2 regions of the Arthrobacter sp. zg-Y179 genome follow, and region 2 is predicted to be linked to the other one. Evidence: riboswitches for the same ligand, from Rfam matches in the RefSeq annotation. Region 2 holds a riboswitch; the other holds the start of a gene.
What was found. A riboswitch is a leader RNA that binds a small molecule or an ion and turns the genes downstream of it on or off. The one in region 2 is predicted to bind cyclic di-AMP.
Positions count from the first base shown of each region.

Region 1: another riboswitch for cyclic di-AMP. It lies ahead of LOC56_RS09430 (LysM peptidoglycan-binding domain-containing protein); the one in region 2 lies ahead of LOC56_RS16320 (NlpC/P60 family protein).

Region 1 is NZ_JAJJOB010000008.1:170,805-177,980, forward strand. Features, by position in the region: gene LOC56_RS09400 (alpha/beta fold hydrolase) at 1-19, shown strand, start outside; gene LOC56_RS09405 (glycosyltransferase family 2 protein) at 1-743, opposite strand, end outside; gene LOC56_RS09410 (YeeE/YedE family protein) at 1,005-2,057, shown strand; gene LOC56_RS09415 (sulfurtransferase TusA family protein) at 2,091-2,318, shown strand; gene ligD (non-homologous end-joining DNA ligase) at 2,315-3,337, opposite strand; gene LOC56_RS09425 (MFS transporter) at 3,384-4,604, opposite strand; cyclic di-AMP (ydaO/yuaA leader) riboswitch at 5,148-5,294, shown strand; gene LOC56_RS09430 (LysM peptidoglycan-binding domain-containing protein) at 5,298-6,155, shown strand; gene LOC56_RS09435 (response regulator) at 6,243-6,917, opposite strand; gene LOC56_RS09440 (ATP-binding protein) at 6,914-7,176, opposite strand, start outside.
Region 2 is NZ_JAJJOB010000010.1:488,875-496,050, reverse strand. Features, by position in the region: gene serC (phosphoserine transaminase) at 1-196, opposite strand, end outside; gene LOC56_RS13500 (metal-dependent transcriptional regulator) at 413-1,111, shown strand; cyclic di-AMP (ydaO/yuaA leader) riboswitch at 1,202-1,399, shown strand; gene LOC56_RS13495 (M23 family metallopeptidase) at 1,403-2,167, shown strand; cyclic di-AMP (ydaO/yuaA leader) riboswitch at 2,316-2,474, shown strand; gene LOC56_RS16320 (NlpC/P60 family protein) at 2,478-3,272, shown strand; gene LOC56_RS13485 (NlpC/P60 family protein) at 3,291-4,097, shown strand; gene LOC56_RS13480 (HNH endonuclease) at 4,361-4,861, shown strand; gene mobA (molybdenum cofactor guanylyltransferase) at 4,861-5,502, shown strand; gene LOC56_RS13470 (DUF6457 domain-containing protein) at 5,539-5,823, shown strand; gene LOC56_RS13465 (molybdopterin molybdotransferase MoeA) at 5,820-7,115, shown strand.

The sequences.
Region 1 (7,176 bases), on a different contig from region 2:
GTTCGATTCCGCCGGCTGACGCTGCGTGCCCGCTCCCGCCGACGCCGGCACGGCGGCTCCTGCTCGAAGTCGAGCTTGAACGTGGTGCAGGCCATGGACACCCGCCGCCCCAGCCCGCGCCACGTGTCGAAGGGCCGGGCGGATACGCCCACGCGCAGGTCCGGGTCCCAGCGGATCCGCATCCCGGGACGCAGCTGATAACAGAGGTCCAGGTCATCATGCACGCGGGGATCGCCCCGGTGCACCCGGTCCCTTAGCCGTATCCACATGCTCCGGTGCAAGCCGAAGTTGGACCCGAAGAGCGGCGGGTGCCCCAGCAACAGGTTCATCGACCAGCGGTAGCCGCCGATATAGAGGGTTTCCGCTATCCACCGGACCACCGGGCCGGAGCCGTAAAACTCCCCCGGCCCGGTGACAGCGGTGTCTTTCCCCGCCTCGAGGAGGTCCGCTTCCAGATGCTCCAGCCAGTGCGGCGGAGGCACCGAGTCAGCGTCCAGGCGGGCCAGCCATTCACCGCCCGCCTCATCGAAGCCGCGGAAGGTGGCGGAGGCAACACCGACGTCGGGCTCATAGATCCTGCGGACGCCGGCTGCCCGGCAGACCTCCGCCGTCGCATCGGTACTGGCGTTGTCCACTACCAGCACCTCGTCCGGCTGCCGTGTCTGCCGGGCCACCGCGCGCAGGCACGCAGCAAGCATGGCGGCGTCGTTATGGGAGGGGATCACCACTGTAATAGTCGACATCGCGTCCTGGCTGCCGGTTGGCCGTTGCCCTCCGATTCTGCCACCGCATGCGTCCCCCGGCCACGGACGGGAAGGCTGCAGCCGGGCGGCACGGTGAAGTGGTGCACTCCGGTGCCGCCTTTGTCCACCTAAGCCGTCATGGCGCTTAATCCGCGGACATGCGGGGCCATATTCCTTGGCGGCCCGAAAGCACCCGGACTAGCGTTGCTCAACTGCGGCACGTTGCCGCGGCATCTTCCCTTTTTCCTAGGAGCAGTTTCAATGCTTATTTCAGGCCTGCTGGTCGGGTTGGCACTCGGATTCGTTATGCAGCGGGGCCGCTTCTGCGTCACCGGTGCCTTCCGGGACGTCTGGGTCACACGCAATACCCGCTGGCTCACCGCGTTCCTGGTGGTTGTTGCCGTGCAGAGCGTCGGCGTGTTCGCCTTGGACGCCGCGGGCGTCATCACCCTGCAGGCCGAGGCGTTCCCCTGGCTGGCGACGATCGTGGGCGGCTTCATCTTTGGCTTTGCCATCGTGCTGGCCGGCGGCTGCGCCACGGGGACCTACTACCGCGCCGGCGAGGGCCTGGTCGGCAGCTGGCTGGCGCTCATTTCCTACGCACTGTTCGCCGCAATCATGAAAACCGGACCCCTGGCCGGCTTCAACACCGCCATGCGCTCCGTGACCGTGGAGCAGAGCAATTTCTACTCGGTCCTGGGCATCTCCCCGTGGCTGTTCGTGGCGGTGCTTGTGGCTGCGGTGGCCCTGGCCGTCCGGCACCACCTGGCCAAGCCGAAGTTCGCCATGGCCGCCCTGCCCGCGTCGAAAACCGGACTGGCGCACCTCTTGTTCGAAAAGCCGTGGAATGCCTTTGCCACCGCTGTCGTCATCGGGCTCATTGCCACTGCAGCCTGGCCGTTGAGCTGGGCTACCGGCCGGGAGGACGGCCTGGGCATCACCACACCCTCCTCCAAGCTGGTCACCTACCTGGTCACCGGCGATGCCGAACTCGTGGACTGGGGCGTGTACCTGGTCATCGGCATCCTGCTCGGCTCCTTCATTGCAGCCAAGGGCAGCGGCGAATTCCGGGTCCGGGTCCCCGACGCCGCCACGGCAGTGAAGAGCCTCGGCGGCGGTGCCCTGATGGGTATCGGCGCGGCCCTGGCCGGCGGCTGCACCATCGGCAACGCGATGGTGCAGACGGCCCAGTTCACCTTCCAGGGCTGGACCGCGCTGATCTTCATGATCCTCGGCACCGGCGTGGCTGCGAAACTCACCATCATGAACCGCCGCCCGGCGCCTGCCTCCGCACGCGTTCCCGTCGGCGTCTAAATCCCCACCAAAAGCTAGAAAAGGAAACACACCATGGCACAGGTCACCCTGGAAACCAACGGATCCGTCTGCCCCTTCCCCCTCGTGGAGGCCAAGCAGGCTATGACAACGCTGACGAGCGGCGACGAACTCGTTATCCACTTCGACTGCACCCAGGCCACGGACGCCATTCCGCGCTGGGCTGCCGAGAGCGGCTACCCGGTCACGGATTTCTCCAAGCGCGGTCCTGCGGAGTGGTCCATCACGGTGCAGAAGGCCTAGTCCTTCCGACGGGCACGGCTGGGCTGGACCCGCGGCGGCTCCCCCGGCATCTTCGGATAGTCCGGCGGGAAAGGCAGCTCGCCGAGCCCGTCGGCCAGGTCCCGTTCCCACCAGTCCAGCAGGACGTCGATGGACCCGGGCCGGGCTGACATTTCCGCCCAGGGATCCCCGACAGTGCGCAGCCGCTCCGGAACGGTCTGCATCGTGAAGTCCCCCGGATGCACCCGTTCCAGCTCATCCCAGGTGATCGGACAGGAGACGGGCGCGTCCGGGAGGGCACGGGGGCTGTAGGCGCCCGCCATGGTGCGGTCGCGGTTGGCCTGGTTGAAGTCCACGAACACGCGTTCGCCGCGCTCCTCCTTCCACCAGGCAGTGGTCACCTTGTCCGGCATCCGGCGCTCCACCTCCCGGGCCGCGGCAATCACCGCATGCCGGACGTCCAGGAACTCACGCTCCGGCCGGATCGGGGCGAACAAGTGGATGCCCCGGTTGCCCGAGGTCTTAATGAAGGCATCCAGCCCGGCCTCGGCGAGGATGGTCCGCAGTTCCTGGGCCGGACGCACGGCGTCGTCGAAATCCGTGCCCGGCTGGGGATCCAGGTCGATCCGCAGCTGGTCCGGATTGTCGGTATTTTCCGCCCGTGACGGCCAGGGATGGAACACCACCGTGTTCATCTGGGCCGCCCACACCGCAGCGGCCGGCTCATCCAGCACCACCTGCGGGTGTGAACGGGCACTCGGGTATTTCACGGTGACGGCGCGCATCCAGTCCGGCATTCCACGCGGAGGATTCTTGGAAAAGAACACCTCCCCGCCGATGCCCTCCGGAAAGCGCTCCAGCGAGACGGGCCGGCCGCCGTTGGCCCGGATGAACGCCTCGCCCACCTCCGCGAGATAACGGGCCAGATCCAGTTTCGTGATTCCGGGATTCGGCCAGAGGACCCGCCCCGGACTGGAGATGCGGACCTGCCGCTCCCCCTCCGGGCCGGGAACGGTCAAGGTGGTTTCCTCGCGTGCCATGGCTCTGCTTTCCCTCATCGGACAGTGTGGGAAAGAGGTTACCGCGTCAGGCGGCAGGCTTCTCCAGCACCGGTTCCATCGGAGCGCCGGGCCGGTAGTTCCTCCGCCCGTGGACAAAGTGGTACAGCACCGTGGAGGCCAGCAGGACGGCGGCCAGCACCCAGTACATGCCGTGGAATCCCATCAGCGGCAGGAGCATCCCCAGCAGCAGCGGGCCAAGGCCCACCCCGGCATCCATCAGGATAAAGAATGTGGATGTCGCCAGGCCGATTCGAGCCGGCGGCGCCGTCGTCACGGCAATCGCCTGGGCACACGGCATCAGCGCACCGAAGCCGAACCCCACAAACACGCCGGCCAGGGCCATCACCGTGTCATTGGGGGCGTAGGCGAGCAGCGCCAGGCCGACGGCGAAGGACACGAGGGTGGGATACACCACGGCGTTGTCGCCGTGCCGGTCCTGGATGCGCCCCACAAACAGCCGCGATACCAGCACCACGCACGCATAGACCACAAAGAAGAGGCTGGCGCCGAGCACCAGGCCTTCTGTCTGGGCATAGGAGTTCAGGAAGGAGAGGATGCCGGCGTAAGCGGCGCCGGCAATGAACATCACCGACGCAATGGCCAGGGCCGACGGATCGATGATGTCCGTCAGGTGCATCCGCCACTTGTTCTCCTGTTCCTCGGCCGTCGGCGTACGTTCAGGCAGGGACAGCACCAGGGACAAGACCAGTGCGACGGCGGCGCATCCGGCAGCAAACAGGAACAATGCGCGGTAACTGACCGACTCCGCCAGGAACACGGCCAGGAACGGGCCCACTGCAGTGGCCAGCGTGGTGGAGATACCGAAGTAGCCGGTGCCCTCACCCCGCCGGTGGACCGGAATCAGTCCCATAACGGAGGCGGAAATACTCGTGCTGGCCGCTCCGAATGCCATGCCGTGCAGGATCCGGACGGTCAGGAGCAGTGCCAGGCTGGACGCGGGGATGTACAGCAGCGACGCGACAACGAACACCGCAAGGCTCACTACCAGCAGCCTCCGCCGCCCGACGAAGTCCAGGAACTTGCCGGCGAACACCCGTGCCGCCAACGCGCCGAGGACGAAGGATCCGGAAGCGAATCCGGCGGCGCTGTCGGATGCGGAGAACTCCTGCACCGTATAGAGCGCCATGGTGGTCATCAACAGATAAAACACCAGTGAGATAAAGAGATTGGTGATGATCGCCAGCACAAATCCCCTGGTCCATAATTTAGAACCGCTGCCAGCCACTGCATTCTCCTGTTTGCTCGGAACAAGCGACCCATATTGAAAGGCCGCCTAACAACCTTACGCGCCGTCGCCGCCGGTCGGGAAATCAAAGCCGCCGTCCCACTGCTGAATTGAAGGAAATTTCAGTGATCCCGACCACTTTTACCCTCGTAGTGGGGCAGTCGTGACGCACGGGAAAACATCAGTCACTCCTGTATCGGAGGGTCGAAGTCTTCGGCGGCAAGTCGCACCGGGCTGGACGTCGTTTCCGGCGCCGTGATACAGCTGTTACTAGTGGGATCACACGCGTAACACCTGCCACGACGCCTGGGAACTGCCCGCCACCCGGCATGAGGCACGACGCTGTTAATATTGATACTGAAGCAGGCCATAGTGGCCGCTGAGGCCGATTTCGGCTAGCATACCGCGGCCCCGATCACACGCCCGAGAGAAGCAGATCACATAATGGTTATCCAACCGTAACTATCTTGTACGGTTATACCCATGCCGCTTTCTGATGCGGCTCCCCCGGGCTTGTTACCTAGCTCTGCCGCTGGTCCCGGGGTCCACAGAACGCACAACCACGGCAGAGGCGGGGGAACCAATTATGGGTTCCTTGAATCCTTGGGGTTAAGTCTCCGGTTTCACCGGCGGCCGGGTGTCTCCCATCCGAATCCGACAGCTCACCTCGCAGGTATCGGGAGAGGTTATTACATGACTTTCAACAAGACTCGTGGACGCCACCGCGCCGAGAACACCGTCGCAGCAGGCCGTGCACGGACCATCGGCAGCACCGCAGCCGTCGTCGTTGCCGGCTCCGGCATCATGCTCGGCATGGCCGCACCGGCCTCCGCCGGTGTTGTCGCCAACGACAACTACACCCCGTCGCAGGCCGTTGCACCGGCCGCTCCGGTAGCTGCCGCTCCGGTGGAAGCTGCACCGGTAGCTGCCCCCGCAGCTGCTGCCGCCACCCACACCGTTGTATCCGGTGACACCCTGGGCCAGATCTCCGCCGCTTACGGCGTTGGCCTGGACTCCGTCCTGGCGCTGAACGGCCTGTCCCTGGCATCCGTCATCTACCCCGGCGACGTCATCACCGTTGCCGGCGAAGCTGCTCCGGCTGCCGCACCCGCTGCGTTCTACGCCGCACCGGCAGCCGCAGTAGCTGCACCGGTTGAGCCCGCCAATACCGGCGTGGTCACCACCCAGTCCACCAACATCACGCCGGCTGCGGCAACCCCCGCAGCCAGCGGCACCAATGCCATCATGCTGGCTTCGGCACAGTCGCAGCTGGGCGCAGCCCAGGACTGCACCGTTCTGGTTGAGGTTGCCCTGCGCGCCGCAGGCCACAACGTGGGAGACCTCGGTCCCGCACAGCTGGCCGCCTACGGCACCCAGGTCTCCACCCCGGAGCCCGGTGACATGGTCTACTACGCCGACGGCGGCATGGGCCTGGCCCACATTGCCATCTACGTCGGCAACGGCGAGGCCATCCACAGCGGCTGGAACGGCAACCAGACCGTAGTCCAGTCCGTCAACGTCGGCTCCGGCCCCGTGTTCTACCGCGCGTAAGGCTTCCCAGCCACACAGCGCCAAAATGAGCGTCCGTCCCGTAAGGGCCGGACGCTCATTGCGTTAAGCGGTCAGCCCCCGGACGCATCAGGGCACAAACCGGTAGCCCATGCCGTGTTCGGTGAGCAGATGCTGCGGAGCAGCAGGGTCACGCTCCAGTTTCCGCCTCAGCTGTCCGATGTACAGCCGCAGATAGCCCGAATCCGTGGTGCCCGGTCCCCAGACATTGGTCAGCAGGGCCTGCTGGGTGACCAGCATCCCCGGATGGGCGAGCAGCTCGGACAGGAACCGCCACTCGGTGGGCGTCAGGCGGATGTCCGAGCCGTCGTCGAGCCGGGCGATGCGCCGCGCGGCGAGGTCCACCCGCACCGTTCCGAACGTGATTTCGCTGGGACCGGCAGCCGCGGGCGATCGGCGGGAAAGCGCCCGGATCCGGGCCAGCAGCTCCTCGGTGGAGAAGGGTTTGGTGACGTAGTCATCCGCCCCCAGGTCCAGCGCCCGGACCTTGTCCGCCGGGTCGAGCCGGCCCGAGACCACCAGGATGGGCACCGCACTCCAGCCGCGGACGGCTTCGATGACATCCATGCCGCTCAGCCCCGGCATGCCCAGGTCCAGCACCAACAGGTCCGGATGGGTGTCCACGGCCTTCCGGATTGCGGCGCTGCCGCTTTCCGCCGTCACTACCTCATAGCCGTAGGCGCTCAGGGTGATCCGCAGTGCCCGGAGGATCTGCACGTCATCGTCGGCGATCAGGATCTTCATCCGGCCACCGCCGGGGAGTGTTGACCACCCGCGGGGACGCGGTGCCTGGCGGCCGGCAGCGAGAGGACCATGGTCAGTCCGCCGCCGGGGGTGTCTTCGGTTTCCAGTGTTCCGCCCATTCCTTCCGTAAATCCCTTGGCCAGGGCCAGGCCCAGGCCGAGCCCGGTCGAGTTATCGATATCCCCCAGCCGCTGGAAGGGTACAAAGATCTCACCGCGCCGCTGCTCCGGAACGCCCGGTCCCGAGTCTATGACGCGGA
Region 2 (7,176 bases):
GCTCGGTGAGGCCTTCACGGACGCTGCCCACGAGGTTCCGTACCGGAGCCTGCCGGTGGGAGGTGCCGAGCAGGTTTGCTCCCGCCGCTGCCAGTGCGGACATTTGTTCCGGGCGTACCTTGGAAGGGCCGGCACCAAATCGGCCGTCCTTCGGGAGGAGTCCAGCGGGAATTTTCAGTGCGGCGGTATCGCCCATGGCGTGACGCTCCAAGCAGGTTTCGAAGGTGGCGGATATGCACTTCCATTCTGCCGTACACACTCCGGAGGCGGCGATGTATGACGCCCGCCACCGCACCCTGTGCCCGGCGCCGCGCAATTATCGGGCGGTCCGGCGGATAGGCTAACGTGTTGGCGTACACCCCCGGGCAGCGGTTCGTTGCCCTTCTTCCTCCCTTGCTAGGAGCGGCCCGTCATGACGGATCTCATTGACACCACTGAGATGTATCTCAGGACCATCCTGGAACTGGAAGAAGAGAACATTGTTGCCCTCCGTGCACGCATTGCCGAACGGCTGCGGCACTCCGGTCCCACGGTTTCCCAGACCATCGGACGAATGGAACGTGACGGGCTCGTAGTGGTTGCCGGGACCCGCCGGCTGGAGCTGACGGAACTGGGCCGGCGCCGGGCCACCGAAGTAATGCGCAAGCACCGCCTGGCCGAACGGCTCCTTGCCGACGTCATCGGACTTGACTGGGCCTACGTGCACGATGAAGCCTGCCGCTGGGAACACGTGATGAGTGAGCGCGTGGAACGGCGGCTGTATGAGCTGTTGGGCCACCCCACGGAATCGCCCTACGGCAATCCCATTCCCGGCCTCGAGGGAATCGGCGGCGCGGCTGCGGAAGTATTCATCACCGGCGTCGTCGACCTGGTGTCCACTGTCGCTACGGCCGAGCCGGGGACCAAGCTTCGGCTGGTCCGGCTGGCCGAACCGATCCAGGTGGAACCCGAGCTGCTTTCCCAACTGGACGAAGCGGGGCTGCGGCCCGGAGCGCAGATCACTGCAGAGGTTGTAGGCGGCTATATTTCCGTTCGCGTTCCGGGTATCGAGGGTGCCTTGGAACTGCCTACGGAAGTGGCCTCCCACGTCTTTGTTTCTCCTATTGGGTAACGGAATGGTCACTTTTGTGACATTTACCCTATAGTGAGTTCCGACGCTGAAACACCATCGTTATCCGGTCCGTCCGCCGAGCCCTGCCAGCGGACCGGAGCACCAAATTCGTCCAGGCAGGGGCGGAGGACCCACTTTCCGGCAGCATTGCTGCCTTGGGGTGAAGCCTTTCGGGGGCCGGCGGCATTTCCTGCATAGTTGCAGGTGATGCCCCGCCTTTTCCGGAAAGGCCGAGTTTCTCTACTCGAATCCGACAGCTAACTTCGCAGGCGATCCATGAGAGGGAATAACTTGTCGAAGCATGCTGCTTCGGGCCGGCGCCGCGCGTCAGCTCCTATTGCACCTGCGCGCCCGCGCAACGCCTCACCGTCAGGCCGTCGGCGCGCCGAAACAAAGTCCGTGTCCGTGGGCGGTGCCGCCCAGAAGGTGGCCATTACCGCTGCCACGTCGGGCCTGATCCTCACGGCCGCCATGCCCACGCATGCGGTGGCCGACGATCCGGTCCAGCTCGAGCCGGCGGCGATCGACGCGCCCGTCTCGGCGGACCCGAACGCTGATATCGGATTCGCCCGGGCCGGGCTGAGCAGCAAATATGACCCGGACGCCAAGCTGGCCTCCATTACTGTTGCGGCCGGCTCGCATGCGGTCCCTGCCGCGGCGAAGGGCACGCTGTCCGCGCCCCTGGACGCTTCTTTGGTGCAGACCTCCGGGTTTGGCCACCGGGTCAGCCCCATTACCGGGCAGCACGGCGAGATGCATAACGGGCAGGACTTCGCCGCCGTCTGCGGTACCGCGGTCAACGCTGCGGCATCCGGCACCGTGGTCTTCGCCGGCTGGCATCCCTACGGCGGCGGCAACCGCGTGGTGATTGACCACGGCAACGGAGTGCAGACTACGTACAACCACCTTTCCAACATTGCCGTCACCATGGGCACCGAGGTCGACCGCGGATTCCTGGTCGGCGCAAGCGGTACAACCGGTTCCTCAACCGGCTGCCACCTGCATTTCGAGGTCATGGTTAACGGCGAAGTAGTGGACCCGCTGAATTGGTTGTAAGCGCTTAAATCAATTGGTTGTAACCAGTTGAATATCATTTCGTGATCGGAACGTGACATACCTCAAATGTTGCTGTACGCTCATCCTCGTGCCCGATTCGCCAAAGGTGGGGCACCTTCGAACAGATCGCCTAGCTCTGCCACTGTTTGAAGTCCGTTCGCAGAATCGCATGGCAGAGGCGGGGGAACCAATTTCGGGTTTCGAAAGAAACCCTTGGGGTTAAGTTGCAAAAGGCCATTGGCCGGGCAACCGGGTGACTCCCATCCGAATCCGACAGCTCACCTCGTAGGCAATTGGGAGAGGCAAACTTGTGTCATCACACGCTCACGGCCGCCGTCGCGCTGCCACCGTACAGACCAACCCGATCACTGCACTTTCCAAGGCAGTCAGCAGCAACGCCGGGACCGTAGGCCGCCAGGCCGCCGTCGTAGTTGCAGCATCCGGCCTCGTGCTGGCTGCCGGACTTCCTGCACAGGCTTCCGTAAGCACGGACCGCCAGGCACTCGCAGCAACCCCGCTGAACATCGTGGCCGGCAGCGTTACCGCTCCCGCCAACGCACCGTTCGAGCTTCCCCTGGTTGCCCCCAGCTCCACCTCCGGTGCCGAATACCGCGCACAGGTTGCAGCTGAAGAGGCCGCAGCCCAGGCAGCAGAAGAGCTCGCAGCCTCGCAGGCCGCAGCAGCCCAGGCAGCAGCCACCAAGAATGCCGCAGCCGCCCGCACCGCCCCGGCAGCCTCCGGCCCCGCCGTAGTGGCAGCCTCCTCCATGGCGGCTCCTGTCGAAGCTCCGGCTTCCGGCAACGTCGCAGCCGGCCTGGTTGCTTCGGCCTACGGCCAGATCGGTGTGGCACAGGATTGCACCGCCATGGTCGAGAAGGCACTGCGCTCCGTCGGCAAGTCCGTCGGCGATCTGGCCCCCGGCCAGTTCTTCCAGTTCGGTTCCGTAGTTTCCACTCCGGCTCCCGGCGACCTCGTGATCACCGGCGGCCACGTTGCGATCTACGTCGGCAACGGCCAGGTAGTCAGCGGCGGGTTGAACGGTATGAACACCGGCCTGCACCCACTCTCCGATCTGCCGGGCGCCAGCTTCGTCCGCGTCAGCTAAGCCCGGTTTCGAGACATCATGACTTCGACAATTGAGCGCGCCCGCCACCGGGCGCCGGTGGAACGCACCACTACGCTGAGCGCCCTTGCCGGCGCCGTCAGTGCCAACGCCGGAACGGTGGGCCGCCAGGCCGCCGTGATCGCGGCAGCCTCCGGGCTGGTACTGACCACCGGTGTTGCGGCCAATGCCTCCGGGGCGGACGCCGTGCGCGACGTCCAGACAAGCACCCTGGATCTTTCTTCGGTCAAGGCCCTCCAGGTCTCCGAGAACGCCACGGTCTCGTTCGAACGCGACAGCATTGCCGGCACCACCCCGGCACCCGTGCCGGAACCGGTAGCCCCGGTTGCCGAAGCTGCTGCACCTGCTGCCGTTTCGGCTCCGAAACCGGCTGCCGCCCCTGCCGGCACGCGTGCTGCTGCCAACACGGTTCCTGCTGCTCAGGCGACAACCCTCAGCGCACCGGCCGCAGTTCAGCCCGTGCAGAGCGCACCTTCCGGTGTGGCATCCACCATTGCAGCTGCTGCCTACGCGCAGCTGGGCATCGGGCAGGACTGCACCCGGTTGGTTACCAATGCACTGGCAGCGGCCGGAATCAACCACCACGGCTGGCCTGCAAGCTACCTCTCCCTTGGACGGACGGTGAGCGCAGCTGAGGCCATCCCCGGTGACCTTATCTACTACGCAGACGGCGGGATGGGCATGGCCCACATCGCCGTGTACGTGGGCGGCGGTCAGGCAGTGCACGGCGGTTTCAACGGCGGATCCACCGTTGTGGCTCCGGCCGAGCTCGGCTCCGGCGGCGTCTACATCCGCGTGGGCGGCTAAGCAGCTCCCGGCACAGCATCCTGGCAAGGCCCCTCCTTCGGGAGGGGCCTTGCCTGCTTAAACCCTGTTAAACCTTGTTGAACCGCAGCCCGGGCACGGACGCAGGCGACGTACTGCTGGCCGGGGCCGGGCCCCTGTGCCACCGGCATAAATGGCCAAGACGGCGATCGCGTTCTACTCTTGCATAGACAATCCGATGTGCCCTTGGCGGAGCGGTGTCTTGTACTCACCGGTTCGCGGGCGGCAGGCGAAGAGGTATGTGCATGCGCACTCTCGTTCTGAATGCTGGATATGAACCGTTGGCCGTGATCACTTTCCGCCGCGCCTTGGTGCTGGTCCTGAATGGAAAGGCGAGTGTGGTGGCGGAAAGCGGCGAGCCCGTGATCGGGCCCAACGAAATCCTCCCTCGACCTTCGGTGATCCTGCTCCACCGGTACGTGAAGATTCCTTACCGGGAGGGTACCGTTGCCACCCGAAGGGGCGTCCTGCGCCGGGATAACCATGAATGCGCCTATTGCGGAAAGGCGGCGGCGACCGTGGACCACGTGGTCCCGCGGTCCCGCGGCGGCGATGACAGCTGGGAAAACCTGGTGGCCTGTTGCCTGCGCTGCAACAACAGCAAAGGGGACCGGACGCTGGCCCAGCTTGGCTGGGAGCTGCGGGTATCTCCCAAGGCACCCCGGGGTGCGCGCTGGCAGATCCGCGAGCTTGAACGTCCGTCGCCGCAGTGGGACCCGTTCCTGCAGAATGACACGGCTGCCTGATGTCCACCGCTTATGACGCAGTCATCCTGGCTGGCGGCCGTTCCACGCGCCTTGGCGGCACGCCCAAGGCGCTGCTTCTGGCCGGGGACCGAACCCTCTTGGAAACCACCCTTGCCGCAGTCCAGGATGCGCGCAGCACTGCCGTCGCAGGGCCGCCGGAACTGTCGAAGCTGCTCGGTTCCACAGTGCTGGCCGGATCCCCGGGGAGACCCCTGCTGGTCCGGGAGGAGCCCGCCTACGCGGGGCCGGCAGCAGCGGTCGGAGCCGCCGTCGTCGCCCTGGCCGAGGGGAACGTCGACAGCGGCGAAAGCCCCTGGACGATGGTCCTGGCCTGCGACATGCCGCAGATCGCCGCCGCCGTCCGGGCCCTGCTGGCTGCAGCCGACGTGCCGCCCGCCGAGAGCCTGCTGGCAGTGGATTCCAGCGGCACCCGCCAGCCGCTGGCAGCGCTTTACCGCACAGCGGACCTGCGCGCCGCTGTTGATTCCCTGGCCGCAGAGGGTCTAGCGAACAAGCCCATGAAGGCGTTGCTTGCTAGGGTGCAATGGAGGGGTGTTGATGTTCCCCCGACGAGTACAGCCGATGTTGACACCTGGAACGATGCACAAACCTTGGGTGTGAGCGCCGGGGACCTGCCGTAGCACCGGGCGGTCCCCAAGCGAAACGAAGGAGCACGAATGGCAAGCCAGCAGGAACAACTCGAGGCGTGGAGCGGCAGGCTGCTGCAGGCGCTGGAACTCGAGGGCACACCGGTGGATGTCTCCGCTGTCCTCGATCTGGCTGCAGCTGCGGCGCACAGCGTGGTGCGGCCCGCCGCCCCGCTGACCACCTTCATTGTCGGATACGCGGCGGGCCTCGCCGCCGGCAGCGGCCAGGCCGGCGACGCCGTCGCCATGGAATCGGCCATGGCCGTAGCCACAGAACAGTGCCGGAACGCCGCAGCGGAAGGAGATGCCAAATGAGCGAACATGCCGCACCCGTCATCCTGCCGGCCCAGCCCAATGCGTCCTGGGCGCAGGCCCGCCACGCCGCCTATGCGGCGGCCCGTCCACTGCCGTATGAGACGGTGCCCCTCGACGAGGCACTCGGCCGGATCCTGGCCCTCGAAACGAGTGCCCTGCAGCCGGTACCGCATTACGCCTCCGCCGCCATGGACGGATGGGTTGTCGCGGGGCCGCCGCCGTGGACTGTCATTACCCATGAGGAACCCGAGGTGGAACGCTGGCAGATCCACCGCGAATCGGGCCGCCGCGCCCTTCAGCCGGGGGAGGCGGTGCAGATCCTCACCGGCGGGCTTATCCCCGAGGGTGCCGAGGCCGTCCTGCGCTCCGAAAGCGGCACGGTGTCGGCCACAACGCCGCCGCAGCTGACGCTCAGCGACCAGGCAAAGGAGTCGGAACCGAGTGCCGGCGAACATATCCGCCCGGCCGGAGAAGAGGCGGCAGCAGGGGAGACCACCATCCCTGCGGGCAAGCTGCTCAACCCGGCGCATATCGCGCTGGCTGCGGTGTGCGGACATGACACCCTGCCGGTGCTGCGCTCCCCGCGCGTGTCCCTGCTGCTGACCGGAGACGAAGTCATCGAAGCCGGCCTGCCCGAGCCGGGACAGGTCCGGGACACCTTTGGACCCCAGCTGCCGCAGCTGATCACGATGCTGGGCGGACGCATCGACGTCGTCCGGCGCCTGCCGGACCGGCTGGAGGATGTAGTGGCGGCGCTGAGCAGCGAAGCCACGGATGAACTCTCCATCGCAATGTCTTCCGGAGACGTCCTCGTCACTACCGGCGGCACCGGACGGTCGGATGCGGACCACCTGCGCCGTGCCTTGGAAGAGGTCGAGGCTGAACTCCTCATTGACGGCATCGCGATGCGTCCGGGGCATCCCACGATGCTGGCCCGGTTGCAGGACGGCCGCCTGCTGGTAGCGCTGCCCGGCAACCCGCTGGCCGCGATGATGGCCGTCTTCACGATCGTCCAACCGCTGCTGGACGGACTCCGCGGGGCACCGATTTCCCGTGAACGGCATGTCCTTGCCGGTGTGGATCTGGAACCATTGCCCGGAAGGACCCGGCTGGTTCCCTGCAGCATCCAGGAAGACCGGGCCATGCCTTCGCCGTATTTCCGCTCCGGGATGCTCCGCGGACTGGCCGAGGCGGACGCCGTTATGGTGGTGCCGCCGGAGGGCTGCATCAGGGACCAGGCCGTGATGGCGCTGCCCCTGCCGTGGCAGGTCAACCGCGCACCGTCCGGATAAGCCCGGACACCGGTATGCCCGGCGAGCAGGACATCCCGGGGAGCCCCGGCCACCCGGAACC